DNA from 4 places in the Streptomyces sp. NPDC060002 genome. Region 1 is predicted to be linked to each of the others. Evidence: riboswitches for the same ligand, from Rfam matches in the RefSeq annotation. Region 1 holds a riboswitch; each other region holds the start of a gene.
What was found. Region 1 has a riboswitch for cobalamin ahead of ACFWBD_RS16355 (ABC transporter substrate-binding protein). Riboswitches for the same ligand answer to the same signal wherever they lie in the genome.

Region 1 (7,383 bases):
ACGCCGATGAGGGAGGTCACCACGCCCACCGGCACCTCCTGCGGGTCGAGCACGGTGCGGGCGAGGGTGTCGACCCAGACCAGGAACACCGCGCCGGTCAGGGCCGTGGCGGGCAGCAGCCGGGTGTGGCCGGGGCCGGTGAGGGCGCGTGCGGCGTGCGGAAGCACCAGCCCGACGAAGCCGATCGCCCCGGCCGAACTCACCAGGGCGGCGGTGAGCAGCGCGGTGGTGCACAGCAGCACCAGCCGGGTGCGGGCCACCGAGACGCCGAGGGAGAGGGCCGCGTCCTGCCCGAAGGCGAACGCGTCCAGGGTCCTGGCGTGGCCGAGGCAGACCACCAGCGCCGCGACCAGCGCGGCCGCGCCGACGGTCACGTCCGTCCAGTCGGCGCCGCTGAGCGAGCCGAGCAGCCAGAACAGGATTCCGCGGGTGGTCTCCGCGTCGGCGGCCGTCATCACGACGAAGGAGGTGAGCGCGGAGAACAGCTGCATGGCGGCGACCCCGGCGAGGACCACCCGGTCCGTGGTGCCGCCGAGAGTGTGGCTGAGCAGCAGCACCAGCGCGAAGGAGACCAGCGCGCCGAGGAACGCGCCACCGGAGACCGACAGGAGGCCGCCGCCCGCGCCGAGTACGACGACCAGCACCGCGCCGGTCGAGGCGCCGGAGGAGACCCCGAGGACGAAGGGATCGGCGAGCGGGTTGCGCAGCAGGGACTGCATCACTGCCCCGCACACCGCGAGGCCGGCGCCGCACACCGCGGCGAGCAGGGTGCGCGGCAGCCGCAGGTTCCACACGATGCCGTCCCGCAGCGGCGTCAACTCCGCCCGGCCCCAGCCGAGATGGGCCGCGACCGCGGACCACACGTCACTGACCGCGATGTCCGCGGGGCCGATGGTGATGGCCACGGCGACCGAGGCGCACAGCAGCGCGAGACCGGACGCCCACAGCAGCGCGCGGCGCAGACCGCCCGCTGCCGCAGCCAGGGACGCCGACGGCGCGCCGGTCATTTCGCGAGGCCTTGACCGCGCAGTGCCGCCGCCACCTTCTCGATGCCCTCGACGGTCCTGACGGTCGGGTTCATCGCCTGTCCGGACAGCAGCACGTACCGCTTCTTCTTCACCGCGGTCATGTTCCTGGTGACCGGGTTCGACTCCAGGAACTCGATCTTCTTCGCGGCGGTCTCGGCCGTCTGCTGCCTACGCGTCAGGTCGCCGATGACGAGGAGGTCGGGGTCGCGGTCGGCGACGGTCTCCCAGTTGACCTGGGGCCACTCCTCCTCGGTGTCGTCGAAGGCGTTCTTCGCGCCGAGCGCGTTCGTGACGATGCCCGGAGCGCCGCAGCAGCCCGCGAGGTACGGGGACCGGGAGTTGGCGAACCAGTACATGAGGGTCACGCCCCGGGCGTCGAGGCCGGCGGTGGCCTCGGTCACCCGGGCCTTCAGCCCGGCCACGAGCCGCTCGCCGCGCTCCCGGACGCCGAAGACCTCCGCCAGGTCGCGGACTTCGCCGTAGACCGCGTCCATGGTCAGCGGCTCGGTGCGGACGCCGTCGCCGTCGCCGCTGTTGTCCTTGCCGACGCAGTCGGCGGGGGAGAGGTAGGTGGGCACGCCGAGCTTCTCGAACTGTTCGCGCGGGGCGACCCCGCCCTTGCCGAGGGTGGAGGCGAAGGAGGCGGCGACGAAGTCGGGTTCGGTGTCCAGGACCTTCTCGAAGGAGGGGGCGTTGTCGGCGAGGCGCTTCACCTTCGCGTTCGCCTTCGCCAGCCCCTCGGCCACCGGGTCGGTCCAGGTGGCGGTGCCCACCATGCGGTCGGCCAGCCCGAGGGAGAGCATGATCTCGGTCGTGCCCTGGTTGAGGGAGACGGCCCGCCGCGGAGGGCCGTCGACACCGACCTGCTGCCCGCAGTTGTCGAGTCGGACCGGATAGCCGGCGGCTCCGCCCTCCCCCGCAGAACCTGGGGAACCCGCCGAACCTGAGGAATCCGCCGAACCGGAGGAGCCGCAGCCGGCCAGCAACAGGGCGCCGGCGAGGAAGAGAACGGCAGGACGGGCAGGACGGACGGCACGTGCGAACGGCACAGGGCTTCCTTCGGCGTCGAGGGCTCAAGCGCGAAGCCCGGTCGTACGGTGCTCCCCCCGGCCGTCCGACGGCAGCGGGGTCGCCAGCAGGTCTTCGGACTCGGGGTCACCCGGACGAGGCGCCTTCCCGGACCGCGTACGCCGTCCAGTGGCCGTTGCCCCGCCCGTCGCCCTCACCGCTGCGCGTCAGCTCCGGATTCGCACCGGATTCCCTGACCCGTACACACACGCGTGCGCACATGGGTTCGACTGGCTTTGGCAAGCTACCACACGCCGCCGAGGCCGCCGGCGGGCCGTTTCGGGACGGTGGCTCGGGCCTCTCGCCGGCTGTCACGCTGGTTACTATGCTTCTCCAGGCCAGAGGGAGAGAGTCATGTTGACCGAGGTCACAGCGACCCGCTACCTCGCTCCTCTGCGGGCGGGCGGTTCCGTGCCCGCCGTCGTCGAGGCCGACGACCTGGGCACCTACGTCGTGAAGTTCACGGGCTCCGCGCAGGGCCGCAAGGCGCTCGTCGCCGAGGTGATCGTCGGCGAGCTGGCGCGCGCCCTGGGGCTGCGCTTCCCCGAGCTGGTCCTGGTGCGCTTCGACCCGGCGATCGCCGAGCACGAACCGCACCAGGAGGTACGGGACCTGCACGCCGCGAGCGCGGGGCTCAACCTGGGGATGGACTTCCTGCCGGGTGCGGAGGACTTCACGCCGGAGGTCGCGGCGGCCTTCCCGGTGGAGCCGCTGGAGGCCGGGAGGATCGTCTGGCTGGACGCCCTGACCGTGAACGTCGACCGTACGGTCCACAGCTCCAACCTGATGGTCTGGCCGACGTTCGGCACCGTCCCGCCCCGGCTGTGGCTCATCGACCACGGCGCCGCCCTCGTCTTCCACCACCGCTGGGACGGAGCCGACCCCGAGAAGCGCTACGACTTCCGCCACCACGCCCTCGGCCGCTGCGCCCCGGACACCCGGGCGGCCGACGCCGAGCTGGCGCCCAGGGTGACCGAGGAGCTGCTGCGCCGGATCGTGGCGGAGGTACCGGACGCCTGGCTGACCGACGAGGCGGGGTTCACGGCCCCGGACGCGGCCCGGGAGGCGTATGTGCGGTACCTCCACGCGCGCGCGGGGGCCTCCGCGGCCTGGCTGCCCACCGACTTCCCCGGCCCGCAGGAGCTCGCCGCCGACGAGGCCCGGCGCGCGGCGAGGACGCGGCAAGGACGGCCCGACTGGCTGAAGCAGGTCCCCGACCTGCACGGCAAGCCGGCCGCGGAACAGGATTGGTCGGTGCACCTCGGATGAGCGAACTGAGCGACGCGGGCGGGCGGGTCGAGATCGAGTACTGCACCCAGTGCCGTTGGCTGCCGCGCGCGGCCTGGCTGGCGCAGGAGCTGCTCACGACCTTCGAGGCCGAGCTGACGGAGCTCGCCCTGAAGCCCGGAAAGGGCGGGGTCTTCGTCGTCCGGGTGAACGACGAGGTGGTCTGGGACCGCCGCGAACAGGGCTTCCCCGAGCCGACCGCGGTCAAGAAGCTCGTACGCGACCGAGTGGCCCCGGGGAAGTCCCTGGGCCACTCGGAGAGGTGAGCGTTCCGGTCGGTGCCGGTGCTCAGCCCCTGAGCTGCTCGTACGCCGGCAGGGTGAGGAAGTCCGCGTAGTCGTCGTCGAGGGAGACCGTCAGCAGCAGGTCGTGCGCCTGCTGCCAGTGGCCGGCCGTGAAGGCCTCCTCGCCGATCTCCGCGCGGATCGCGGCCAGTTCCCCGGCGGCGATCTCGCGGGCCAGCCCGGGCGTGGCCTTCACCGTGGTCCCTTCGCGCTCGAACTCCACCCCCGCGTTGATCCACTGCCAGATCTGCGAGCGGGAGATCTCGGCGGTGGCCGCGTCCTCCATCAGGTTGAAGATGGCGACCGCGCCCAGGCCGCGCAGCCAGGCCTCGATGTAACGGATGCCGACCTGCACGGCGTTGACCAGGCCCGGGTACGTCGGCCTGGCCTCCAGCGAGTCGACGGCGATCAGGTCGGCCGCCTTGACGTCGACGTCCTCGCGCAGCCGGTCCTTCTGGTTCGGCCGGTCGCCGAGCACGGCGTCGAAGGAGGCCAGGGCGATCGGCACCAGGTCCGGGTGGGCCACCCACGACCCGTCGAAACCGTCGTTCGCCTCGCGGTCCTTGTCCGCCTTGACCTTCTCGAAGGCGACCCTGTTGACCTCCTCGTCGCGGCGGGACGGGATGAAGGCCGCCATACCGCCGATGGCGTGCGCGCCGCGCTTGTGGCAGGTGCGGACGAGGAGTTCGGTGTACGCCCGCATGAACGGGGCGGTCATCGTGACCGCGTTGCGGTCCGGGAGGACGAACTTGGGGCCGCCGTCACGGAAGTTCTTGATGAGGGAGAACAGGTAGTCCCAGCGGCCGGCGTTCAACCCGGATGCGTGGTCGCGGAGTTCGTACAGGATCTCGTCCATCTCGTACGCGGCCGTGATCGTCTCGATGAGCACGGTGGCGCGGACGCTGCCCTGCGGGATGCCGACGTGGTCCTGCGCGAAGACGAACACCTCGTTCCAGAGGCGGGCCTCCAGGTGCGACTCCGTCTTCGGGAGGTAGAAGTAGGGGCCCTTGCCGAGGTCGAGGAGACGCTGGGCGTTGTGGAAGAAGTAGAGGCCGAAGTCGACGAGGGCGCCGGGGACCTGACGGCCGTCCGCGTCGACGAGGTGACGCTCGTCCAGATGCCAGCCACGCGGCCGCATGACGACCGTGGCGAGCTCGTCCGCGTCCTTGAGTGCGTACGACCTGCCCGACCCCGGATCCGTGAAGTCGATGCTCCGGGTGTAGGCGTCGGCCAGGTTGATCTGACCGAGGACGACGTTCTCCCAGGTCGGCGCCGAGGCGTCCTCGAAGTCCGCGAGCCAGACCCGGGCGCCCGAGTTGAGGGCGTTGATGGTCATCTTGCGGTCGGTCGGGCCGGTGATCTCGACCCGGCGGTCGTCCAGGGCCGCGGGGGAGGGGGCCACCCGCCAGGAGTCGTCGGCGCGGATCGCGGCGGTCTCCGGGAGGAAGTCCAGGGTGGAGGTGCGGGCGATCTCGGCGCGGCGCTCCGCGCGCCGGGCGAGGAGCTCGTCACGGCGCGGGGTGAACCGCCGGTGCAGTTCGGCCACGAAGGCGAGCGCCGCCTCGGTGAGGACCTCCTCCTGCCGCGGCAGGGGCTCGGCGTCGACGATGGCCAGCGGGGACGGCGCTGGTGCGGACATGAGCGGTCACTTCCTTCAGCGGTGGCACCGGGTGCCAGTCGAACCGGGTACGGCGGGCGAGGGCCCCGGGCGGGCCGGGCCCTTCTGAACAGTGGATACTAGTTTCCTCATTGTGGAACTTCAATGATTTGTTGATGTCGAGACTCTCTGCGTCGAGGCAAGGCGGCGCTCGGTGCCAGGCCGCTCACTCGAGGTGTGCGAGATCCTGCGGGGTGTCGATGTCGAAGGGGCGGGCCACGTCCGCGCACTCGACGAGCGTGATCGCCTCCTCGTGCTCCTTCAGATAGGCGCGTGCCCCCCGGTCGCCGGTGGCGGTCGCCGCGATGCCGGCCCAGTGGCGTGCCCCGAACAGGACGGGATGGCCGCGCACCCCGTCGTAGGCGGCGCAGACGAGCGAGGACTCGTCCTCGTAGGCGGCCAGCACCCGGGCCACGGCCGGCGGCCCGATGCCGGGCTGATCGACGAGGAGGACCAGCGCGGCCCGCGCCCCCGTCCCGGCGAGCGAGCCGAGCCCGGCCCCCAGCGACGTGCCCATGCCCTGCTCCCACTGCGGGTTCGGCACGATCACGCACCCCTCCAGCCGTGCCCGCTCCCGTACGGCGTCGGCGGCGGCCCCGAGCACCACGTGCACCCGCGCGCAGCCCGCCGTACGCAGCACCCGCACCGCGTGTTCGACGAGCGGCCGCCCCCGGTGTTCGAGCAGCGCCTTGGGGCGCCCGCCGAGCCGGCGGCCCCCGCCCGCCGCGAGGAGCAGGCCGGTCACCTGGTCCGCGACCCGGTCTTCGCTTTGCGTCATGCGTCCTGCATACCTGACGTGGCGTCGACCGCGCGGTTTCAGGGGGCTGAATTTCGGTCCGCACAGTGGCGCGCGCCGCGTCGGGTGGCGTTTACTGACCCGCGCGTCCTGCGGTGCCCGGGCGGTACCGCGGGGCTGCGGGGCGGGTGAGCGCGCACGCGCGCTCAGTGGAGCGCGCGGGGGGAGAGCTGTGTTGCGAAGCTTGAGGCAGAGGGCAGTGACCGGCGGCTACGAGGATCCGAGGGTGGCGGAACTACGGACCGCGGTGTCCCGGCTGCGCCGCGAACTCGCCACGTATCCGGCCGAGTTCCCGGACCGGGCGATAGCCGAGGACGAACTCGCCGCGCTCGCCGCGATGGTGACCCACGGTGTCCCCGAAGTCTCCCGGTTACGCCGTTCCTTGCTGCTGATCGCGGGCGCGATCGGCTCGGTGAGCGCACTGGCCCGGGGCCTGTCGGAGGTACGTCACGCCGTGGAGCTGTTCGGGCAGACGCCGCGCCGCTGAGCGGTCGCGGGCGCTGTCGGACGCGTCACGGCGAGAGCCCGCCCCGGACCTCGCAGGGCAATACACCTAGACCGCGGGACCGGAAGTCGTCAGCGCCTGCGACAGTTCCACCGCCACCTGCCGCAGCACCGGCACGATCTTCTCCGTGGCCGACTCCGTGACGCGGCCCGCCGGGCCGGAGATGGAGATGGCCGCGGGGGTGGGGGAGTCCGGCACCGGCACCGCCAGGCAGCGCACGCCGATCTCCTGCTCGTTGTCGTCGACCGCGTATCCGGCCTGGCGCACGTCCGCGAGGGCCGCGAGGAAACCGTCCGGGGTGGTGATCGTCCTGTCCGTGGCGGCGGGCATGCCGGTGCGGGCGAGCAGGGCGCGCACCTCGTCGTCCGGGAAGCCCGCGAGCAGCGCCTTGCCGACGCCCGTGGAATGCGGCAGGACGCGGCGGCCGACCTCGGTGAACATCCGCATCGAGTGCTTGGACGGCACCTGCGCCACGTACACGATCTCGTCGCCGTCGAGCAGCGCCATGTTCGCCGTCTCGCCGGTCTCCTCGACCAGGCGGGCCAGGCAGGGGCGGGCCCAGGTGCCCAGCAGCCGGGCGGCGGACTCGCCGAGCCGGATCAGCCGAGGGCCCAGCGCGTAGCGCCGGTTGGGCTGCTGACGGACGTAGCCGCAGACCACCAGGGTGCGCATCAGGCGGTGAATGGTCGGCAGGGGCAGCCCGCTGCTCACGGACAGCTCGCTCAGGCCGACCTCGCCGCCCGCGTCCGCCATCCGCT
Region 2 (7,383 bases), on a different contig from region 1:
TACGCGGCGAAGCGGGCCAGGTTCGCCGGCACCGCGGCGTCCGGGTCGAAGGAGACGCCCGAGGCCAGCGCGCCCATGAAGGGCCACCCGGCCATGTTCATCGCCGTGCCGTACGCGAAGGCGGCCACGAAGCCGTAGGCCGCGAGCAGGGCCGGTTCGGCACGGCCACGGAGCCGGTCGCCGTCCGGCAGCAGGCCCGCACCCATCGTGAACCAGCCCATCGCCAGCATCTGGAACGGCATCCACGGGCCCACCCCGCCCGTCAGCAGCGCGGACGCGAACATCGTGACCGAGCCGAGGACGAAGCCGAAGCCCGGGCCGAGGACCCGGCCGCTCAGCACCATCAGGAAGAACATCGGCTCGATGCCCGCCGTCCCCGCGCCGATCGGACGCAGGGCCGCGCCCGTCGCCGCCAGGACGCCCAGCATCGCCACCGCCTTCGCACCGAGCCCCGACTCGGAGATCGTCGCCGCCACGACCGCGACCAGCAGCACCAGCAGGCCCGCGAACAGCCAGGGGGCGTCCTGGGCGTGCGCGTTCAGCGCGGAGGTCGGCGGGGCGAGGAAAGGCCAGCCGAACGCGATCACCCCCACCGCGCTGACCAGCGCCAACGCGGCGAGCGACCGGGGGCCCAGGTGTACCGGACGCCGCCTGGACATCGTCATCGCGGGTCCTCCCCCGGTTCTTTTCGCAGTGCCTCGCGCACCTGCGTGACCGTGAGCCACTCCTGCGGGGCCAGGATCTTCGTCACCTGCGGGGCGAAGGAGGGGGAGGAGACCACCACCTCCGCCGTCGGGCCGTCGGCGATCACCTCGCCCTCCGCGAGCAGCACCACCCGGTGGGCCAGTTCCGCGGCCAGTTCCACATCGTGGGTGGCCAGGACGATCGCGTGCCCGCCGGCGGCGAGCCCGCGCAGGACGGCGACCAGGCGCGCCTTCGCCGCGTAGTCCAGGCCCCGGGTCGGCTCGTCCAGGAGGAGGAGAGGCGGGCGGGCGGTGAGGACGACCGCCAGCGCGAGGGTGAGGCGCTGGCCCTCGGAGAGGTCGCGGGGGTGGGTGTCGTCCGTGATGCCGGGGAGGAGCTCCGAGACCAGGTCCCGGCAGGTGCCGGGGGCGGCCCCCGCGTCCCGGTCGGCGGCCGCGCACTCGGCGGCGACCGTGTCGGCGTACAGCAGGTCGCGCGGTTCCTGCGGGACCAGACCGGCGCGGCGGACCAGGTCCCGGGGCGGGGTGCGGTGCGGCACGAGACCGCCCACGTGGACCGTTCCCGCCGACGGCTCGACGAGGCCGACGAAGGTGTTGAGCAGGGTCGACTTCCCGGCGCCGTTGCGGCCCATGAGGGCGATGGTCTCGCCGGGCAGGACGGTGAGGTCCACCTCGCGCAGCGCCTGGACGCGGGCCCGGCGCACGGAGAGGGAGCGGGCCTCGGCGGGGGCCGCGGAGGCGGACGGCACGGGCGGAGGACGGCGGAAGCGGCGGCGGGCGGGGGGCGCCACGGGTGTGCCCACCTCCCGGGGAGTCTCCCGCATGGCCGCCTCCCGGGTGGCCTGCCGTCCTGCCAGGCGTTCCCGTAGGGCACCGGCGCGTCGTCGGGCGTCACGCACGGTCAGGGGCAGTGGGGACCAGCCCGCCAGTCGGCCCAGGCTCACCACCGGCGGGAACACCGGGGACACGGCCATGACGTCCGCCGGGGCGCCGAGCAGCGGGGCCGCGCCCGGCGAGGGCAGCAGGGCGACCTGGTCGGCGTACTGGAGGACGCGCTCCAGGCGGTGCTCCGCCAGCAGTACCGTCGTACCGAGGTCGTGGACGAGGCGGAGGAGGACGGCGAGGACCTCCTCGGCGGCCGCCGGGTCGAGCGCGGAGGTCGGCTCGTCCAGGACGAGGACGCGCGGGTGCGGGGTGAGGACCGAGCCGATCGCGACCCGCTGCTGCTGGCCGCCGGAGAGGGTGGCGATGGGCCGGTCGCGCAGGGCGGCCAGGCCGAGCAGGTCGAGGGTCTCCTCGACGCGGCGGCGCATCACCTCCGGCGCGAGGCCCAACGACTCCATGCCGTAGGCGAGTTCCTCCTCGACGGTGTCCGTCACGAAGTGCGAGAGCGGGTCCTGCCCCACCGTCCCCACGACGTCGGCGAGTTCGCGCGGCTTGTGGGTACGGGTGTCGCGGCCGGCGACCGTGACCCGGCCGCGCAGGGTGCCGCCGGTGAAGTGCGGCACGAGGCCGGACACCGTGCCGAGCAGCGTCGACTTGCCCACGCCCGACGGGCCCGCCAGAAGCACGAGTTCGCCCTCGGGGACGGTGAAGTCGACGTCCTGGATGGTGGGTTCGGTGGCGCCGTCGTACGTCACGGAGACGTTCTCGAAGCGGATCACGACGGCTCCTCGGTGGCTGCTGGGGCTGCTGGGTCTGCTCGGGCTGCTGGGTCTGCTGGATCTGTCAGAGGGCCTTCGGGGGCGAGGAAGGCGGGGAGCAGGCCGAGGAGTACGGCCGCCGCCGGCCAGAGCGGGAGGGCGGGAGCGGTCAGCGGGACCACCCCGGGGTGCAGCGCGGCCGGGTCGGCGGACGCGGCGACGGTGAGGAGGGCCGCGACCGCGACACCGGAGGCGGCGGTCAGGCACGCCCGCGGGGTCCAGCGGTCCGGTCGGTAGCGGGTGCGCGGTGAGCGCCGGCCGCCCAGCCGCAGCCCGGCGAGGGCCGCGACGACTCCGGCGAACAGCACCGGGAGGCCGTAGGCGCCGCCCACCGCGGTGAGCAGGCCGTACGTTCCCGCGCAGACGCCGAGCAGACCGCCGAGCGTGAGGGCGGCGGTCGTCCGGCGCACGGCGGCGGGGACGTCGGCGGTACGGCCGTAACCTCGGGCGTCCATCGCGGCGGCGAGGGCGACGGAGCGCTCCAGGGCGCCCTCCAGGACCGGCAGGCCCACCTGCAGCAACCCGCGCAGGCCCGTGTCGGGGCGGCCCCGGAGACGGCGGGCGGCGCGCAGGCGGTGGACGTCCGCGATGAGGTTCGGGGCGAAGGTGAGGGCCACGACCACCGCCACGCCGGTCTCGTACAGGGCGCCCGGCAGCGTCTTGAGGAGGCGGGAGGGGCTCGCCAGGGCGTTCGCGGCACCCACGCAGACGAGGAGCGCCGCCAGTTTCAGACCGTCGTAGAACGCGAAGAGCAGGCCCTCGGCCGTGACCGCGCCGCCGAGCCGGATGCCCTGCGCCCAGTCGGGGAGCGGGACTTCGGGGAGCGCGACGAGCACCCGCGTGCCCGGGATCGGGGAGCCCAGGGCGACGACGAAGACGAGACGGATGACGAGGACGGCGAGGGCGAGCTTGAGGAACGCCGAATAGGAGCGGGACCAGGGGGTGTCGGGACGGCACGTGGTCACGACGTAGGCGGAGACGGTGAGGAGGAGACCGAGCAGGAGCGGGTTGGTGGTGCGGGTCGCGGCGGTGCCGAGACCGAGGGCCCACAGCCACCAGGCGGCGGGGTGGAGCGGGGCGCGCCGGGGGCTGCCGTCAGCCATCCCTGCGGGAACCTCGCCGCCGGGCCTGCCAGACCGCCGCCGCGCCCAGTACCGCCACCGCCGCCGCGCCCGCGTACAGGCCCACGGACGGCCCGCCGTCCGCTTCCGGTTCGTCCTTGGCGGCTTCCGGCTGCGCGGCGGACGTCGGCTCGCCCGTCCCCGGCGCCTGCCCGGACACCTGCTCGCCACAGCCCGTCTCCGGATACCCCGCGATCGCGCACAGCAGGGCGTTCGTGTCGTAGCGCAGGGGCTTGGCGACCGAGGCGAGCGCCTCGGCCGTCGTCGCGTCGGGGGAGACCCGGGCGCAGGCCGTGCGCGGCGACGGCGGGGTCTCACCGCTCGGGGCGTCGGCCGCCGTGCCGAAATCGATGACCAGGGCCACCCGCTTCGTGTCGTCCCGCGCGGGCGTCTTCGCGCAGATCGCCGCGAAGGAGGCCGCGCCGCGCGGCTGCGACGCGTCCTGGGAGTCCGCGCTCACCGCGAACCGGAAGCCCTGGACGTCGCCGTCGGCGGGGCGGGCGGTGGACGGGCCCTGGGTGGCGTACGTCCAGCCGTCGCCGGAGCGGTCCCAGAAGGACCAGTAGCGGTAGCCGGCGGCCTGGGCCGACTGGACCGTGCCGGTCAGGGACAGCAGCAGCGCGGCGAGAACGAGGGCGGCGCACCGGCGCGTCACGGCTGCCGCTTCCTGCCACGGCCGCTGATCAGGAAGCCGATGCCGATACCGGCGACGAGGAAGACGCCGACGATCCACCAGACGCCGTGACCGGATTCCGAGTCGTCCTTCTTGTCGGCGTCGGCGTCGGCGTCGGTGTCGGACCCGGTGGCCTTCGTCGCGGCCTGCGGGGCCGGGCCGCTCGCGTTCAGCTGGGCGACCAGGTCGGCGCCGCCGAAGTGACGGGGGTCGGCGCCCGTGGCGTGGGCCGCGAAGATGAGCTGGGCGTAGGCGGCGGGGCCGCTCTGCTCGGCCCAGGCCGCGGAGTTCTGCTCGAGCCAGCCGAGGGGCTTCTTCGCCTGCTCGGTCGCACCCTGCGCGGCGAGGGCCACGACGGCGTCGGCGGTGTTGCCGTAGTCGGGCTGGTCCTCGGCGCCGGGGAGGGCAGACTTCAGATAGCCGGTGGCGACGACCGCTCCGGCGAGGTACGCCGCGCCGTCGCGGGCGAGTCCGCTCGGGCTGTCCGCGTCGGCGGAGTCGCAGACGGGGGCAGCCGACGTCTTGCCGGCCGTCGTCACGAACCCCTTGCCGAGGGCGCCGAGCACGCCCGCCGCCGTCGCGTCCGCGTTGGCCGCGAGGGCGCCCTTCTTGTCCGGCTGGTACGCGAACGCGCCGCCACCGGCCTGGTCGCACGGGACGGCGAGCTTGACGAGAGCGTCGTCCGACGACTTGCCGGCCTTCTTCACCTGCGAGGGCTGCTGCCCGGCCGCCGCCATCGCCCCCGCCACGACGGAGGTCGAGTTCGCGTCGCTCGCGCCGCCGGGGGTGTAGCCCCAGCCGCCGTCGGCGTTCTGGACCGACTTCAGCCAGGTGACGGCCTTCTCGGTCTCGGCCCGGTGGCCGCCCAGCGCGGCCAGCGCCTGGACGGCCGCCGCCGTGCTGTTGGTGTCGACCATCAGCTTGGCGTCGCACGCCTTGGCGGTGTCCGCGCGGAACGCGGCGAAGGCGCCGTTCGCGCACTGCTGCCCGGTCAGCCAGGCCACGGCCCGGTCGGCGGGGGTGACGCCCGTGGTCCGCTGTGCGAGCAGGGCCAGCGACTGGCGCCAGACGCCGTCGTACGTCGGGTCGGTGGTCCCGTACAGCCCGTCGGGTATCGCCACCGACGGGGTGGGGGACGGAGTGGCGGCGACGGCGGGGACGGCGGCACCCAGCACTACGGTGGCGGCGGCCAGAGCGGCGGCGCTGCGGCGGATGTTCATGATCGGCGGGTGCCTCTCCCGGTCGGTGAGGTCACACAGCCGGGCAGCACGGGACATCCCGGCGGCTCGGCTCCGTATACCTCGACGGTGCCGTGCGACGGCGGGCCTGCCGACGCACGTGAGCCGGTCACGGTCCGTACCGGGCGATCCGGCTGTCACGGTTGCGGGTCAGCGCCGGAATTGCACCGGCTTTCCCCTGTACGGGCGTGATGACGACGCGGCCACTCTACCGGCAGGTAGCCGGGCGCCTGAGGGGCGGCTGTGAAAGCACCCGGGGAGGGGCGGGAGCCCCCGATATCTTCTGGCCATGACCCATGCGGGGAGGACGCCGGGCGGGCTGCCGGTATGACGCATGCGGGGAGGGCGCCGGGCGGGCTGCCGGGCCGGCTGCTCGGCTCGGGCCGAACGGCCGACGTGTACGAGATCGACGAGGCGTGGTGCTGCGCCGCGACCGGGAGGGGCGGGAGGACTCGGCCGCCCTCGCGGCAGTGATGACACACGTGCGCCGGAACGGCTGCCCCGCACCCGCCGTACGGCCCTCCGGCTCACGCGCCGACCTGGTCATGGAGCGGCTGGACGGGCCGACGCTGCTCCACGCTTCGGCGCGGGCACCCTGGACGCCGGCGAGGCGGGCCCTCCTCGCCCGGCTGCTGCGCGAGCTGCACGCCCTGCCGGACCGGGTCTCGGCCGACGCCCGCGTGCTGCGCCCGGACCTCCACCCGGCCAACGTGATCCTCACGCCGGAGTCCTGACCGGACTCGCGACGGTCCGGCGAAGGTCTCACGTGCTGGGCAGCCGATTCCGGAAGCCGGGAAAAACCCCTTGCTCAATGGTCAAGAAGTGTTGACCATTGGAGGCATGCCTACCGATGATCTTCCCGAGACGTTCCACGTCACCACGGACGAGCAGCTGCGCGCCGTTTCCAGCCTCGTGCGTCACCGGATCATGGCCGTGCTCCGCTTCGAGCCCGCGACGATTACGCAGATCGCCGAGCGAGTGGGCCTTGCGAAGGGGAGTTCCAGCTACCACGTACGGCTGCTCGAACGGGCCGGCCTGGTGAAGGTGGTACGAACGCGCAAGGTCCGGGGGGTCACGGAGCGGTACTACGCCATGGCCGCGCGGTCGATCGTGCTGCCGGATCCGGGCGAGGGAGGGCCGGATGTGCTGATGCGGCACGCGGTGGCGGACCTGGAGACAGCGCCGGTGGATGGCGAGCGGCACGTACGGATGGCGCATCTGCGGCTCAGCGAGGAGCAGTTCGCGGAGCTGGGGGCGCGGCTGGAGGCACTGGCGGACGAGTATCGGGAGCTGTCCGATCCGTCGCTGCCGGACGCGTCACTCGTCTTCGCACTGTTCCACCCGGCACCGCGCGAGCAGGCCGAGGGGGACGCCAAGTGACGTCAGAAGTGCGGAAGTTGCCGACCGGGTTCGGGCGGCTGTGGACTGCGCAGACGGTGTCCTCGCTCGGTGACGGGGTGTCGCATGCCGCGCTGCCGCTGCTCGCGTTGACGTTGACGCGGGATCCGATGGCGCTCGCCGTCGTCACGGCCGCCGGAACCCTGCCGTGGCTGCTCTTCGGGGTGCTCGGCGGTGCGCTGGTGGACCGCTGGGACCGTCGGCGCACGATGTGGGTCACGGACGCGGCACGTGCGGTGCTGCTCGCGATACCGGCGGCAGCGGCCGCGCTCGACGTGCTGAGCATTCCACTGCTCGCGGCCGTCGCCTTCCTGCTCGGCCTCGGCGGACTCTTCTTCGACACGGCCGCCACGGCCTATCTGCCGGATCTGCTCGGCCGCGACCCCGCGCTCCTGGAGCGCGCCAACTCCCGCCTGCGCGGCACCCAGACCGCCGCGTCCGGCTTCGCGGGGCCGCCCGCGGGCAGTGCCCTGCTCGCGCTCGGGCGGGCGGTTCCGCTGCTCGCCGACGCGGTCTCGTTCGCGCTCTCCGCACTGCTCGTACGGT
Region 3 (7,383 bases), on a different contig from region 1:
CGGCGATCCGCTTCTGCTCGTCGTCCACGTAGTAGATCGCCGAGCGGTAACTGAGGCCGATGTCGTTGCCCTGGCGGTTCCTGGTGCTCGGGTCGTGGATCTGGAAGAAGAACTCCAGGAGCGTGCGGAAGTCGGTCTTCTCGGGGTCGAAGAGGATCTCGATGGCCTCCGCGTGAGTGCCGTGGTCGCGGTACGTGGCGTTCGGTACGTCACCCCCGGTGTACCCGACCCGGGTCGCCGTCACGCCCGGGAGCCTGCGGATCAAGTCCTGCATCCCCCAAAAACATCCGCCCGCAAGTACGGCCCTCTGTGTCTGCGCTGCCATCTCAGCACCTTCCGTCTCTCTCGCCTCGGCCCCGTGCGCCGCTCACTCGCACACCGTCGCCGTCCCAGCCTCTGTGGATACAACAGCACGTGGGAGGCCTGAACAATTCCATGCTGCGCCGGGCGTGCTCCGCGCGATCACGAGCACCGGTCCCGCGGCCGGACCCTGCTCCTCGCGCTCTCCCCTGGAAGCTGAACACCGATTTCGATGCACATACCGATTCGATGTGAGCCAGGAGACGATGGCCCCATGCCGGAACTCGCGGTACCGGGGTTCCTCGCCGAAGGCCCTCCGCCGGTTTCACGAGCCGCGCCGTCCGGACCACGGTGTCCGGCGGGCCCGCTCACCGGCGCATCCTATGCCGTGCGTCCCAGGCGGAAGCGGGGATGCGGCTCGGCGCGGCCGGTGGCGAGGTCGGCCGCCATCGCGCCGATGAGCGGCGCGAACTTCGCGCCGTGTCCGGAGCACGGGGAGACGACGACGAGCGGACCGTGGCGGTCCAGTACGAAGTCCTCGTCCGGGGTGGTGGTGTAGAGGCAGGTCGCCTCGGCGACCGGGTCGGGCTCGAGACCCGGGAGGCGGTCGCGTACGAACCCGCTCACCCGGGCCCGCGACGAGGGATCCACGACCCCGCTGCGGGTGCGGGCGGTGGCCGGGGTGCCGCGGTCGTGCTCGGCGACCTTGACCGCGGGGAGCGGACCCCCGTCGCTCCCGGACGGCAGGCCGTAGAGGTGCAGCTCTCCGTCCCAGATCAGGGTCGGCCACTGGACGGACGGGTCCCGCTGCCGGAAGTGGAAGACCTGCTGCTGGGTCACCCGCAGCGGTGGCAGGGCGACGGGCAGTCCCAGCTCGGGCAGCCACGCGCCGGCCGCGACCACCACCGTGTCGGCGACGATCTCGCGGCCGTCGTCGGTGTGCAGCCGCGCCTTTCCGCTCCCCCGGACGTCGATGCCGGTGACGCGGGCGCCGATGACCGCCTGCGCCCCGTGGTCGATCGCCCGCCGTACGCAGGCCCCGACGGTCTCGTCGGCGTGGACCACGCCCGCGTCCGGGTGGTGGAGCACGGGACCGGTGATGCGGATGTACGGCCAGCGCTCCGCGGCGGCTTCCGCGCCGAGGAGTTCGTGGGGCACTCCGGCCGCACCGAGGAGATCGGCGATCGCCTTCGGGTCGTGGTCCTCGCCCATGTCGAGCCCACCGGTCGTGCGCAGCAAGGGGGTCGAGCTGTCGTCCTCCAGCTCCCGCCACTGCTCGTACGCCTGCCCGGTCAGTCGTACGTAGAAGGGGTCGGCGTACGCCCGCCGGAAGATCCGTGAGCTCCCGTGCGAGCTGCCGTGCCGGTGGCCGACGTCGTACGCCTCGACGAGCGTGACCTCGTGGCCCCTGCGGGCCAGTTGCCAGGCGGTGGCCGCGCCCATGAGTCCGGCGCCGACTACGGCGATCACAGTCCCTCCCCGGGGATCCGGCCGGTGCCCGCGAGCGGAACGCGGGCCATGCCGGCGGACTCGATCGTAAGGGCGACCAGGTCCTCGGTTGTCGGGAGGACCAGGACCACCGACGGGACGGGCCCGCGGACGCGGGAGGGCCCCCGGAATGGTTCCGTGGGCCCTCTCGCCGGGTCGTGATGCCGGTCAGGTCACTGGGGGGCGACCACCGGCGTGCCCGCGGTCACCGTGGCGGGCTTGGGGTGCAGCAGCCGTTCGGCCAGTTCGCCGAAGACGAGGCCGAAGCCTGCCCAGAGCGTGATCTGCATGGCGAGGGCGGACAGGCGGAACCGCCACAGCAGGGCCGCCGGGAAGTCGCTCGGCACCTCGTTGACGGTCGGCAGGAACTCGTAGGCCAGCCCGATGACGAGCACGAAGCCGAGGACGGCGACGACGGTGGCGTTCCAGGTGCCCAGCCTCGGTGCGAGCCGCTTGCCCAGGATCACCGCGGCGACCGCGAGCAGCACGCCGAGCACCATCATCAGGAAGTACAGGGTGGTCCGCTTGCCGATGGTGTCGGCGTCGCCGACCGCGGGCGGATTGGCCGGGTACTTCAGGAACGGCACGACGTACACGGCGAGCAGGGCGGTCCCCGACAGCAGAAGGGCCGTGGCCCGCGGGGTGAACCGGCCGACGCGACCGAGGGCGAAGCAGAAGGCGAGGGCGGCGATGCCGCCGAAGGCCACCCCGTAGATCAGCACGCCGGTGGCGAGGCCGGCGGTGGACTGGAGGCTGCGGGAGACGAGTTCCACCTCGTGGTGCTCGTGGCCTGCGGCATGGGACTCCTCGAAGCCGATCGCGCTGTCGACGTTCGGCTCACCGAGGAAGTAGGCGACGATCAGGGCGAGCACGCCGGCACCGAGGCCGGCGAGCATGCCCCGCACGAGCAGATTTCTTACCGTTGCGGAGTTCATGGGTGTGCTGGGGTTCCCCTCGGGTCAGTGGCAGGGGAAGCCGAGCAGGTGGCGGGCGTCGTGCACCCACTCGTGAACGTCCTCGCCGGAGACGACGGCGGTCGCGCCTTGCTCCGCGCCGACGAAGTACAGCAGGACCAGCATCAGGACGCCGAAGAAGACAGCCCAGGGGGCGATGTCCTTCAGCGGCAACTTGGCGGGTACGACGGGCGTGCTGGTAGTCGGCTGGGCGACATGCTGCGCCATGGCAAGACCTCCTCTGGGAGTTCGCGTCCCATCTCGGTGGTGCACATGACGACGGCCACGGGTCTGACTCGCGGTGCGCCCCTTCGGGGTACACCGTCCACAGTGGCGCGACCGTGCCGGATTCTCACCGGCTTCCGTCTCGCCGTCGTCAAATATCAGAGCGACGGTACCGCGTGTCGGGCCGCGGGCCAATACCGCCCCACCTGGCGTGATGGCGCTCTCCACGGCCAAGTGGCCCGAATCACCGCGTCGGTTCCGGTCCGCACGCCGCCTCCGTGGCCGTTCTGGGCCCGGGAAGCCCGAGTTCACGCTCGCCGAGCGGGGCGAAGAAGCGCTCCACGTCGGCCGCCGTGACCTCGGCGAGAGTGGCCGGCGACCAACGCGGGTTGCGGTCCTTGTCGATGACCTGGGCGCGGATGCCCTCGACCAGGTCGGGTGTGGTCAGGGCCTCGCAGGAGACGCGGTACTCCTGTTCCAGCACCCGCTCCAGCGTGCCGAGCCGCCGGGCGCGGCGCAGGGCGGCCAGGGTGACCTTGAGCGCGGTGGGCGACTTGGCCAGCAGGGTCTCCGCGGTCTCCTTCGCCGCCGGGTCGCCGTGGGCGAACAGCCGTCGGACGATCTCCTCGACGGTGTCGGCCGCGCAGCAGCTGTCGATCCACGCCCGGTGGCCCGCCAACTCCCCCGCCGGCAAGGGCTGTACATGACGGTCCAGGGCTGCCCGGACGGGCAGGTCCGCGAGGTCGTCGATGAACTGACGGAGCGACACGGACGGTACGTAGTGGTCGGCGAGCCCGCACAGCACCGCGTCCCCGGCGCCGATCTGCGCGCCCGTCAGGGCGAGATGGGTGCCCAGTCCGCCCGGGGCGCGGGCGAGCAGGTGGGTGCCGCCGACGTCCGGCACGAAGCCGATGCCGGTCTCGGGCATCGCGATCCTCGACCGCTCGGTGACCACCCGGACACTGCCGTGCGCGGAGACGCCGACCCCGCCGCCCATCACGATGCCGTCCATCACGGCGACGTAGGGCTTGGGATAGCGGGCTATGCGTGCGTTGAGGTGGTACTCGTCGCGCCAGAAGGCGGCCGAGGCGGTGCCGTCGTCGTCGCGGGCGTCGTCGTGGACGGCGCGGATGTCGCCGCCCGCGCACAGTCCGCGCTCCCCCGCCCCGGAGACGACGACGGTCTCGACGGCCGGGTCGCGCTCCCATGCGCTCAGCGCGTCGTCGATCCGGCGCACCATCGCGTGGTTCAGGGCGTTGATCGCCCTCGGCCGGTTGAGCGTGATGTGGGCGGCTCGGCCGGCGGTGTGCAGCAGGACGGGGTCCTCGATGTCGCTCATACGACGATCTTCTCCATGCCGTGCTCCCTGAGGAAGCCCCGGCCCCCCTGGAGGGAACATGCCCGGTGGGTCGCCGGACATCCGGCGTCGGGGGCGCGCCGGACACGCGGACCGGGCTCGCCCCGACGCGGATGGTGGGCGAGCCCTGTCCACCGGCTCCGGTTCTCGGTCCCCGGAGGTCGGCGGGCCCACGGGTGCGGCGTCACCCGCCGTGGTGAACTGCGCACACCCCGTACGAGTGGCGCACACCCCCGCACGGGCCGCCGGCGGACGGAACGGATCCGGACGCGTGACGTGTGCCGTGCCGGGGAAGGTGCCTCCCGGCGGGGCGCCTCCGGGCGTCCGCGCCACCGACCCGCTTGACCGCGCACCGCCCCTGGCGAGTGATACTGGCCTTCGCACGTCGTCACCCGCCCTCACGAATGGACTCATGCTCATCGCCGCGACCGTTCCGCCCACGACGCCCTCCACGGTGTGGCAGACCCGTGGCCGTCACACCGGCCCCGCCGCTCCGGACGTCCTGCGCAAGCACCTTCAGGCGCTCAAGGACGCCGGGACCGTCCAGGACTTCATGGAGCTGCCCGACGCCGACACCCCCGAGGGGGAGACGGCCTTCGAGGCCCGGTGGCCGGTCGCGGAGGAGGTGACCGTCCGTGCCCGGCTGAGGCTCGCCGAGTGGGCGGGCCCGGGCCAGGAGTGGACGCTGACGGCGGAGGCGGAGCGGCCGTGGGACCAGCGGTGGCCGTCGCCCGCCGGCATGTTCTGGTCCTGGGAGGCGGACGCCCCGTGGGGCAACGAGACCGTCGCAGGTGAGCGGTTCCTCGCCACCAACCCGCTTCCGGCGGACGAGAAGGAGCTGCGGCGCGCGCTCCGGGGCGCCCTGCGGGACACCTGGAACGTCCACCTCGTCGTGCACGAGGCCATGACGCCCGACGAGCACGGCCGGCGGTCGCTGATCCCGCTGCTGCCGCCCGGCCTGCACCACCGGGTCATCGAGCACCGCGCGGCCCCGCACCAGCTGCGCACCGTGAACTGGGCTCTCAAGGAGTCCGGGGTGGAGGTGCCGCGCGGCGGGGCGCTGGTACTGCCCGGCGTGCCCGCGCCGGCCGACTACGACGCCGTCGACTACTCGGTGCGCAGCGTGTTCCTGGACGGCACGCATCCCACCGAGCTGCTGGACGCGGTACGGCGCTTCGCGGCGCTGCCCAGGCCGCTGCCGGAGGACGCCGACGCCGCGCTCACCGCGCTGCGGGAGGAGTGGCAGCTGCTGACCCTGGAGGAGGAGCTCGCGCGAGAGCGCAAGCTCGTGGTGATGTACAAGGAGGCCCTGGAGGCGATGACGGAGTCCAGGGACCTGTACCGGGAGGCCGCCGAGCACGCCCACGAGGCGCTGGCCGCGTACCGCGAGGCGGCCGCCGAGGCCGGGGAGCCGCGGCCGGCGCCGGCCAGGAAGAGCGGCTCGCCGTTCCAGCAGCTGGGCCGGACCCTGGAGCGGTTCAAGGAGACGACCAAGGGCCTGCGCCCGGTGGCGTCGGCCGCTCCCGCGGGTCGGGTCGAGTCGCCGGAACAGGCCCGCACCACCGGCGCCACGGGTGCCACAGGCGCCACAGGCGCCACAGGCGCCACAGGCGGCGACGAGCCCGAGGCGGCCGACCGGTAGGCGGCAGGCAGGCGGCAGGCGGCAGGCGGCAGGCGGCAGCGCCCGAATTGCCTCGTTCCGGGACGTGTCACACGCCCCACTCTGGATACGCGGTCCCCACGGCACCACGGACCGCCCCGGAAGGGACCAGGACATGGGCAGCGAGCACGGCCCCCGGTCATCGCCCCACCGATCCGACACGACGCTGCGCGTCAACGGCAAGCCGCACACCCTCACCGTCGACCACCGGCGCGTGCTGCTGGACGTGCTGCGGGAGGATCTGGACCTCACCGGAGCGAAGAAGGGCTGCGACCACGGTCAGTGCGGCGCGTGCACGGTCCTCGTCGACGGGCGGCGCGTCAACAGCTGCCTGCTGCTCGCCGTCGCCCTGGACGGCAGCGACATCACGACCGTCGAGGGCCTGTCCGGCGACGGCGATGATCCGCATCCGCTCCAGCAGGCCTTCCTGGAGCGCGACGCCTTCCAGTGCGGGTACTGCACGCCCGGACAGATCTGCTCGGCGGTGGGCGCGCTCGCCGAGGCGGAGTCGGGCCATCCCTCGCACGTCACGGATCCGGCGACGCCCTCCGGACGGCCGGTCGCGCTGGACCGGGACGAGATCCGCGAGCGGCTCAGCGGCAATCTCTGCCGCTGCGGCGCGTACCCGCGCATCGTCGACGCCGTCGAGGACGTGACCGGGGCGGGCAGCCCATGACCGGGCCGGCGGCCCAAGGGCACGACCGTGGCAACCAGAGGACGTGATCCGGTGGACACCTTCGCCTACGTACGGGCCGGCAGTCTCGCGGAGGCCGCCGAGGCCTTCGCCGCGCACCCCGGCGCGCGCTATCTGGGCGGCGGGACCAACCTCGTCGACCTGATGAAACTCGGCGTGGAACGGCCGACCGCCCTCGTCGACGTCACCCGACTTCCGCTGAACGAGGTGACGGAGCAGCCGGACGGGTCGCTGCGGATCGGCGCCCTGGTGCGCAACAGCGACCTCGCGGCGCATCCACGCGTGCGTGACCGCTACCCCGTGCTCTCCCAGGCGGTGCTCGCGGGCGCCTCGGGCCAGCTGCGCAACGCGGCCACGACCGGCGGGAACCTGCTCCAGCGCACCCGTTGCCCCTACTTCCAGGACGTCTCCAAGCCGTGCAACAAGCGGCAGCCGGGCAGCGGGTGCGCCGCCCAGGACGGCGCGCACCGCGACCACGCGGTGCTGGGGGCCTCCGAGCACTGCATCGCCACCCACCCGTCGGACATGGCCGTGGCCCTGGCCGCGCTGGACGCCGAGGTCGAGCTGTACGGCACGGCCGGCGTGCGCCGGGTGGCGGCGGCCGAGTTCCACCGGCTGCCCGGGGAGGCACCGCAGCGGGACACCGTGATCGAACCCGGTGAGATCGTCACCGCCGTCCTGCTGCCGGCCGCCACGGCCGGGCTGC
Region 4 (7,383 bases), on a different contig from region 1:
CGCATCGCGGACGTGCCCCACACCGTGAGGCCGACGGACTTCGGGTACTCGCCCGTGTCCTGGAGGTACCGCTGCACGAGGGAGTCCGCGAGAGCCTGCCCGACCTCCCAACTCAGCCTGGAGGGAATGGCCTTGGGGTCGACCGAGTAGAAGTTGCGCCCGGTCGGCAGGACGTTGACCAGGCCGCGCGTCGGAGAGCCCGACGGGCCGGCCGGGACGTAACCGCCGTCCAGCGCCTTGAGGATGTGCCCGATCTCGTCGGTGGTCCTCGCGAGTCGCGGTACGACCTCCGCGCACGCGAACTCCAGCACCGCGACGGCGTCCGGGAGTTCGGTGCCCAGGACCTCACGCACGAGGGCCCGGCTCCCGGCGGCCTCCCACCCGCGCTCCTCCGCGCCCTCCGCGATCCGCCGGCACAGCTGCTCCAGCAGGTCGATGGCGTCGGCGGCGGTACGGGAGGGGCCGTCGACGAGGTCCGACAGCTCGACCGGCACCTTCACCGGCGCACCCGGCTCGGCGAGCAACTCCTTCTCGACCAGCCCGAAACGGTCGGCCAGCGCCGCCCGCAGCCCCGGCAGCGCGTTCGCCTGCCCGCCCCACACCTGTGAGGCGCGCAGCACGGCCAGCACGAGGTTCACCCGCGCCTCGCCGACCGGACCGCCGCCGAGGATGTGCAGCCCGTCCCTGATCTGCACGTCCTTGATCTCGCACAGATAGCCGTCGATGTGCATGACGAACGAGTCGAAGTCGTCGTCGCCCGGCTGCTCGTCCACGTGCAGGTCGTTGTGCAGCTCCGCAGCCTTGACCAGCGTCCAGATCTGCGCGCGCACGGCCGGCGCCTTCGTCGGATCCAGGTCGGAGACGAGCGCGTACTCGTCGAGGAGCTGCTCCAGCTTGGCCAGGTCGCCGTAGGTGTCGGCGCGCGCCATCGGCGGCACGAGGTGGTCGACGACGGTGGCGTGCCCGCGCCGCTTGGCCTGGGTGCCCTCACCGGGGTCGTTGACGATGAACGGGTAGACGAGCGGCAGATCCCCGAGGACCGCGTCCGGGGCACAGCCCCCGCTCAGCCCGAGCCCCTTGCCCGGCAGCCACTCCATCGTGCCGTGCTTGCCCATGTGCACGATCGCGTCGGCGCCGAAACTGTTCTCCAGCCACCGGTAGGCCGCCATGTAGTGGTGCGACGGCGGCATGTCGGGGTCGTGGTAGATCGCGATCGGGTTCTCGCCGAATCCGCGCGGCGGCTGGATCATCACGACGACGTTCCCGAACTGGAGGGAGGCCAGCACGACGTCGTCCCCGTCGACGTACAGCGAGCCCGGCGGCTCGCCCCACGCCTGGAGCATGCCGTCGCGCAGTCCCGGGTCGAGCTTGTCGAACCACGCCCGGTAGTCGGCCAGCGGCACCCGGGCGGGCGCTGCGGCCAGCTGCTCCTCGGTGAGCCATTCGACGTCGTGGCCACCGGCGTTGATGAGCCGGTGGATCAGCTCGTCGCCGTTGTCCGGATGCCCCGTGACGCCGTACCCGGCGTCCCGCAGCGCGTCGAGCACCCGGATGGCGGAGGCGGGGGTGTCGAGGCCGACCGCGTTGCCGACCCGCGAGTGCTTGGTCGGGTAGGCGGTGAAGACCAGTGCGAGCTTCTTGTCGCTGTTCGGCTTGTGCCGCAACCGGGCGTGCCGTACGGCGATTCCGGCGACGCGTCCGGCCCGCTCGGGATCGGCGATGTACACCGGCACGTCGTCCGGGCCCTGCTCCTTGAAGGAGAAGGGAACGGTGATGATCCGCCCGTCGAACTCCGGGATGGCGACCTGCATCGCCGCGTCCATGGGGGAGAGGGCGGCGTCGGACGCCTCCCAGACGCTCTTCGACGAGGTGAGGCAGAGTCCTTGCAGCACGGGGACGTCGAGTTCGGCGAGCGCGCCGATGTCCCAGGCCTCCTCGTCCCCGCCCGCCGAGGCCTGCGAGGCGTGCGTGCCGCCGGCGGCGAGGACCGTGGCGACGAGGGTGTCGGTGCGTCCGAGGATCTCGTACAGCCCCGGGTCCGCCCCGCGCAGCGAACCGCAGTACACGGGCAGGGCGTTGGCGCCCCGTGCCTCGACGGCGTCGCACAGCGTGTCCACGAAGGCGGTGTTGCCGCTCAGCTCGTGCGCCCGGTAGAAGAGCACCCCGATGGTCGGCCGCCCCTCGACGAAGACACGCTCGCCGTGGACGCCGTACTCGGGCATCTTCTGCGGCTCGACGAAACCCTCACCGGTCAGCAGCACGGTGTCGGAGAGGAACCGGGCCAGCTCGGTCAGGTTGTCCGGGCCGCCCTCGACGAGATACCGCAGCGCCTCCGCCACCACACCGGCCGGCACCGACGACTCGGCCATCAACTCCGCGTCGGGCACGGCCTCGCCGCCCAGCAGCACGGTCGGCACGCCGGACGCCCTGAGCGCGGCGAGCCCGTCCTCCCAGGCACGCTTCCCGCCGAGCAGCCGGACGACCGCGATGTCGGCGCCGTCGAGGAGCGCGGGGAGTTCCCCGGCGACGTCCACCCGGGTCGGGTTGCCGATCCGGTACGAGGCACCGGAAGCGGCCCGGGCCGCCAGCAGATCGGTGTCGGCGGTCGACAACAACAACACTGTGCTCATGCGGGCGCTCCCGGTGGAATGAAAGGCAGTCCTTGCGGCGCGCCCGACTCGATGAGCCGCCAGAGCGCGTCGGTGTCCGCGTGCTGTTCGATCAGGTCGCCGAGCCGGTCGAGCTGCTCCTCGCGCAGCCCGGCGAACGAGGTGTCGGCGGCGGGCACGAAACGACGGCCCGCGGCGGCCGCCACCTCGCGCAGGAAGGCCCGCCGGAATCCGTCGGACTCCAGTGAGCCGTGCCAGTGCGTGCCCCAGGTCTGGCCGACCCGGCAGCCGTCGAGGCTGTGCCCCTCGTCATCGGAGATGAACGGCTCCCCGCCGGTGACGTCGGCGACCCCGTGATGGATCTCGTACCCCTCGACCCGCTCGCCGAGGGCTTCCCCGACCGGCCGGGTGAGGGTCTTCTCGCGGGCGAACCGAACCCGGACGGGAAGGACTCCGAGCCCCTCCACGTGTCCGAGCCGGCTCTCGACCTCGTCCTCGATGTGTTCGCCGAGGATCTGGAAACCCCCGCAGACACCGAGGACGGGCCGCCGCTCGGCGGCCCTGCGGAGGATGGCCTGCGCGAGCCCCCGCTCCCGCAGCCACTCCAGGGCGCGCACGGTCCCCCGGGTCCCCGGAATCACCACCAGGTCGGCGTCGGCCAGTTCCTCGGGCCGGTCCACGAACCGCACGACGACGCCGGGTTCGGCGGCCAGCGCGTCCACGTCCGTGAAGTTGGACATGAGGGGGACGGCGCAGACGGCGACCCGCAGCACGTCCTCGCCGACGGGCGGGGCGGTGTTCGACTCCCGCACGGTTCCCCGCAGCGAGACCCTCAGCCCGTCCTCCTCGTCGATCCCGAGCCCGTGCCGGAACGGCAGCACGCCGTACGTCCGCCGCCCGGTGAGCCCGTGCAGCATGTCCAGGCCCGGCTCCAGCAGGGAGACGTCCCCCCGGAACTTGTTGACCAGGAACCCGGCGACCAGCTCCTGGTCCTCGGGCGAGAGCAGGGCGACGGTGCCGAAGAAGGAGGCGAAGACGCCGCCGCGGTCGATGTCGCCGACGACGAGCACGGGCAGCCGCGCGCCCCGCGCGATCCCCATGTTCACGATGTCGGTCCGCCGCAGATTGATCTCGGCCGGACTGCCCGCCCCCTCACAGATCACCGCGTCATACGTGCCCCGCAACTCGGCGAGGCAGTCGAGAACGGTTCCGAGGAGTTTCTGCTGCCGTCCCCCGTGATACCCACGGGCGCTCATCTCGCCCACCGGCTTCCCGAGCAGCACGACCTGGCTGCTCTGTTCACCGCCCGGCTTGAGCAGCACGGGGTTCATCAGCGTGGTCGGCTCCACCCGGCAGGCCTGGGCCTGCATGGCCTGCGCCCGCCCGATCTCGGCGCCCTCCGTCGTCACGAACGAGTTGAGGGACATGTTCTGCGCCTTGAAGGGCGCGACCTTCACCCCCTGCCGCACCAGCCACCGGCAGATCCCGGCCGTGACGACGCTCTTGCCGGCGTCGGAGGTGGTGCCGGCGACGAGGAGTCCCCCGCCCAGACCCCCGCTCATGTCGTACGCCCCTTCGGCTGGTTGCTCCGGTTGCTCTGGTTCCACGCGACGACGCTCGTGGCGACGACGCGCGCGGCGACGGTCACGCCGAGCGCGAGCAGAGCGACGCGGCGGGAGAGCCACGCGGCACGTTCGATGTCCCGGGCGACGACGGGCCGCCCGGCCGCGCCGTTCAGCACGGGCCGGTGCTCGACCCGGCCGGCGTACGACAGGGTCCCGCCCAGCCGCACCCCGAGGGCGCCCGCGAACGACGCCTCCACCGGACCGGCGTTGGGGCTCGGATGCTTGCGGGCGTCGGCCCGCCAGGCCCGCAGGGCGCCCCGGGGATCGTCCCCCGCGACGGCGGCGAGGACGGCGGTCAGCCGGGCTCCCGGCCATCCGGCGACGTCGTCGAGGCGGGCGGCGGCCCAGCCGTACCGCAGATACCTCGGCGACCGGTGACCGACCATGGCGTCCAGGGTGTTGACGGCCCGGAACCCGACCAGGCCCGGCACCCCGCCCACGGCCCCCCACACGAGCGCCCCCACGACGGCGTCGGAGGTGTTCTCGGCGACGGACTCCACGACGGCCCGGGCGATCCCGTCGGCGTCCAGTGCGTGCGGATCCCGCCCGCACAGACGCGGCAGCCGCTCCCGGGCGGCCTCGACGTCCCCCGCTTCGAGCGCCCGCCCGATGGCCCGGGCCTCCCGGACCAGGGAACTGCCCCCGACCACGGCCCAGGTGGCGGCGGAGACCAGAGCGACGGAAGCGGCGGGGGAACGGCGTACGGCCTGCTCGGCGACGGCTCCCAGGGCCACGGCCCCGCCCGCGCACACGACGGCGTGGAGGGCGCCCTGTCCTCGGTGGTCCCGCCACAGCAGTCGCTCGACGGCACCGGCGACCCGCCCGAACGCGGCGACCGGATGCCCCCGGCGTGGATCGCCGAGCAGCAGGTCGCCCAGAAGGCCGGTGGCGGCGCCGTACGCGTAGAGGCGATCGGCACGCATCGGCTCAGCCGGCCGTGGGGTCGGGGAGCGACCTGGTGCTGTACCTCAACGGCCGAGCGAGCATGGCGATATGTCCTCACTCAGGGTGTCCACGCCCTGGTTCGACGAGACCGGCGGCGAGAGTTCCTGGCTCCCGGGGGTTTCTACCCCGGTGACAGTGGCGGGACCGCGCCGGATTCGCACCGGCTTCCTCTTCTGCCGCCGTACATGGCTCGGGCAGTCCACCACGGCCCGCAGGACCCGTCAACTTGCTGTTGACCTGCGAGGCTGGAGTGTGCAGAACCCCACACAGGGCCGGTCGGCGATGCCACGAACGCCAAGGGGTGCGGGACGGTGATCCGTCCCGCACCCCAGGGGTGTTCGGATGGTGCGTCAGGCGACGATCAGTGAGATCCCGTACGCCACCGCCGCCGCGCAGGCCGCGAAGCACGCGTACGCGCCGGTCACCGCGAGGGTGGCCGAGTCGCCCTGCGCCGACGCGCGTTCCTGCCGCGACAGGCCCATGATTCCGAGGGTGAACAGGGCGACGAGGCCTACGGTGATCACGAGGCTGACGCCGAACACGGAGCCCAGGGCTGCCCAGTCGATCTTCATGCTGCTTCTCTTCCTTCGTGCCGGGTGCGCGGGCTCAGACGGCCGCGGCCGGGGGAGCGGCGGGGGTCGCGGGCTCTGCGGCCGGGCCGGGGATCGTGGCCGTCAGGTCCGTCGTGCGGCCGGCCGTGAGGTCCTCGGCCAGGGTGCCCGTGGGCGGCGGGGTGACGGCGGCGATCGCCGTCGTGACGACGCCCGCGGGCTCCTCGGGCTCGTTGACGTTCGAGGCGTCGACGACCTCGCGCCGGGAGACCTTCCAGATGGCCGCGCTGGAGGCGATCAGGAAGACCGCGACGACGGCCGTGCCCCAGTCGCCCAGGCCGGTGACGGCCTCGGCGAGCGCGCCCACCAGGGCCGCGGCCGGGAGCGTCAGGCCCCACGCGACGAACATCCGGGTCGCCGTCGACCAGCGGACCACACCGCCCTTGCGGCCCAGTCCCGCGCCCATCACCGCACCGGAGACCGAGTGGGTGGTGGAGAGGGAGAAGCCGAGGTGGGAGGAGGCCAGGATGACCGTGGCCGCGCTGGTCTGGGCGGCGAAGCCCTGCTGCGGCTGGAGGTCGGTCAGGCCCTTGCCCATGGTGCGGATGATCCGCCAGCCGCCGAGGTAGGTGCCGAGCGCGATGGCCAGGCCGGCGGAGAGGATGACCCAGGTGGGCGGGTCGGAGTCGGGGGCCACGGCACCGCCGGCCACCAGGGCCAGGGTGATGATGCCCATCGTCTTCTGCGCGTCGTTGGTGCCATGGGCGAGGGAGACCAGGCCGGCCGAGGCGATCTGGCCCGCGCGGTAGCCCTTGGCCGCGGCCTTGCCGTCGGCCTTCTTGCCGAGGGTGTAGGAGAGGCGGGTCGCGAGCATCGCGGCGACGCCCGCGACGATCGGTGCCGCGATCGCCGGGATCAGCACCTTGGTGACCAGGGCGTCACCGTGCACCGCGCCCATGCCGGCGGAGGCGATGGTGGCGCCGATCAGACCGCCCATCAGTGCGTGCGAGGAACTGGAGGGCAGGCCCACCAGCCAGGTCAGGAGGTTCCAGAGGATCGCGCCGACCAGGGCGGCGAAGATGACCTCGGGACGGATGCCGGTCTCGTCGACGAGACCCTTGGAGATCGTGTTGGCGACCTCCACCGAGAGGAAAGCTCCCACAAGGTTGAGCGCGGCGGACATGGCCACCGCAACCTTGGGCTTGAGTGCACCGGTCGAGATGGTGGTGGCCATCGCGTTGGCGGTGTCGTGGAAACCGTTCGTGAAATCGAACGCGAGTGCGGTGACGACCACAATCGCGAGGATCAGCGAGAAGTTTTCCATTTACCCAGGCAATCGTTCGAAGTCATTGGCGCGTTGACCGTAAGCAATCTGGGTGAACGGAAGATGAACTGGGCAGGGCTTCCGGGTGTCTGTGTGAGGGGGTCGGGGCGGCGTCCCGTCGCGGCGCGGGGGCGGGTCCCAAGCGCCGTACGGTCACCCGTCCTCGGCGAACCTGCGCAGCTGCGTCTCGGAGCCGTGGAAGAGATTCTGGTCACCCGGCAGGCTGCCGCTGTCGGCGTACTGCCAGAAGGTCCACGTCGGCCATCCGGCGGGCGGTGTTCCGGCGTCGGACGGCCGGTAGCGTGCGATCCACAGGGCGTGATCCGCGG

Region 2: another riboswitch for cobalamin. It lies ahead of ACFWBD_RS25140 (prenyltransferase/squalene oxidase repeat-containing protein); the one in region 1 lies ahead of ACFWBD_RS16355 (ABC transporter substrate-binding protein).
Region 3: another riboswitch for cobalamin. It lies ahead of ACFWBD_RS00085 (CbtB-domain containing protein); the one in region 1 lies ahead of ACFWBD_RS16355 (ABC transporter substrate-binding protein).
Region 4: another riboswitch for cobalamin. It lies ahead of ACFWBD_RS30455 (cobalamin biosynthesis protein); the one in region 1 lies ahead of ACFWBD_RS16355 (ABC transporter substrate-binding protein).

What each region holds. Positions count from the first base shown of each region.
Region 1 covers NZ_JBHWUW010000015.1:70,846-78,228, reverse strand. The annotation lists gene ACFWBD_RS16360 (FecCD family ABC transporter permease) at 1-1,007, opposite strand, end outside; gene ACFWBD_RS16355 (ABC transporter substrate-binding protein) at 1,004-2,077, opposite strand; cobalamin riboswitch at 2,166-2,291, opposite strand; gene ACFWBD_RS16350 (HipA family kinase) at 2,451-3,365, shown strand; gene ACFWBD_RS16345 (SelT/SelW/SelH family protein) at 3,362-3,649, shown strand; gene aceB (malate synthase A) at 3,672-5,306, opposite strand; gene ACFWBD_RS16335 (NTP transferase domain-containing protein) at 5,491-6,102, opposite strand; gene ACFWBD_RS16330 (DUF5955 family protein) at 6,293-6,607, shown strand; gene ACFWBD_RS16325 (IclR family transcriptional regulator) at 6,674-7,383, opposite strand, start outside.
Region 2 covers NZ_JBHWUW010000031.1:7,123-14,505, forward strand. The annotation lists gene ACFWBD_RS25120 (ECF transporter S component) at 1-665, opposite strand, end outside; gene ACFWBD_RS25125 (ABC transporter ATP-binding protein) at 662-2,368, opposite strand; gene ACFWBD_RS25130 (CbiQ family ECF transporter T component) at 2,365-3,510, opposite strand; gene ACFWBD_RS25135 (SCO2322 family protein) at 3,503-4,183, opposite strand; gene ACFWBD_RS25140 (prenyltransferase/squalene oxidase repeat-containing protein) at 4,180-5,421, opposite strand; cobalamin riboswitch at 5,503-5,662, opposite strand; gene ACFWBD_RS25145 (hypothetical protein) at 5,856-6,173, shown strand; gene ACFWBD_RS25150 (ArsR/SmtB family transcription factor) at 6,280-6,819, shown strand; gene ACFWBD_RS25155 (MFS transporter) at 6,816-7,383, shown strand, end outside.
Region 3 covers NZ_JBHWUW010000001.1:17,295-24,677, forward strand. The annotation lists gene msrA (peptide-methionine (S)-S-oxide reductase MsrA) at 1-325, opposite strand, end outside; gene ACFWBD_RS00075 (FAD-dependent oxidoreductase) at 682-1,770, opposite strand; gene ACFWBD_RS00080 (CbtA family protein) at 1,962-2,723, opposite strand; gene ACFWBD_RS00085 (CbtB-domain containing protein) at 2,748-2,969, opposite strand; cobalamin riboswitch at 3,006-3,152, opposite strand; gene ACFWBD_RS00090 (enoyl-CoA hydratase/isomerase family protein) at 3,211-4,305, opposite strand; gene ACFWBD_RS00095 (hypothetical protein) at 4,736-5,965, shown strand; gene ACFWBD_RS00100 ((2Fe-2S)-binding protein) at 6,099-6,659, shown strand; gene ACFWBD_RS00105 (FAD binding domain-containing protein) at 6,711-7,383, shown strand, end outside.
Region 4 covers NZ_JBHWUW010000044.1:22,508-29,890, forward strand. The annotation lists gene cobN (cobaltochelatase subunit CobN) at 1-2,630, opposite strand, end outside; gene ACFWBD_RS30450 (cobyric acid synthase) at 2,627-4,171, opposite strand; gene ACFWBD_RS30455 (cobalamin biosynthesis protein) at 4,168-5,157, opposite strand; cobalamin riboswitch at 5,257-5,409, opposite strand; gene ACFWBD_RS30460 (hypothetical protein) at 5,530-5,751, opposite strand; gene ACFWBD_RS30465 (anion permease) at 5,786-7,054, opposite strand; partial or broken gene ACFWBD_RS30470 (GH25 family lysozyme) at 7,208-7,383, opposite strand, start outside.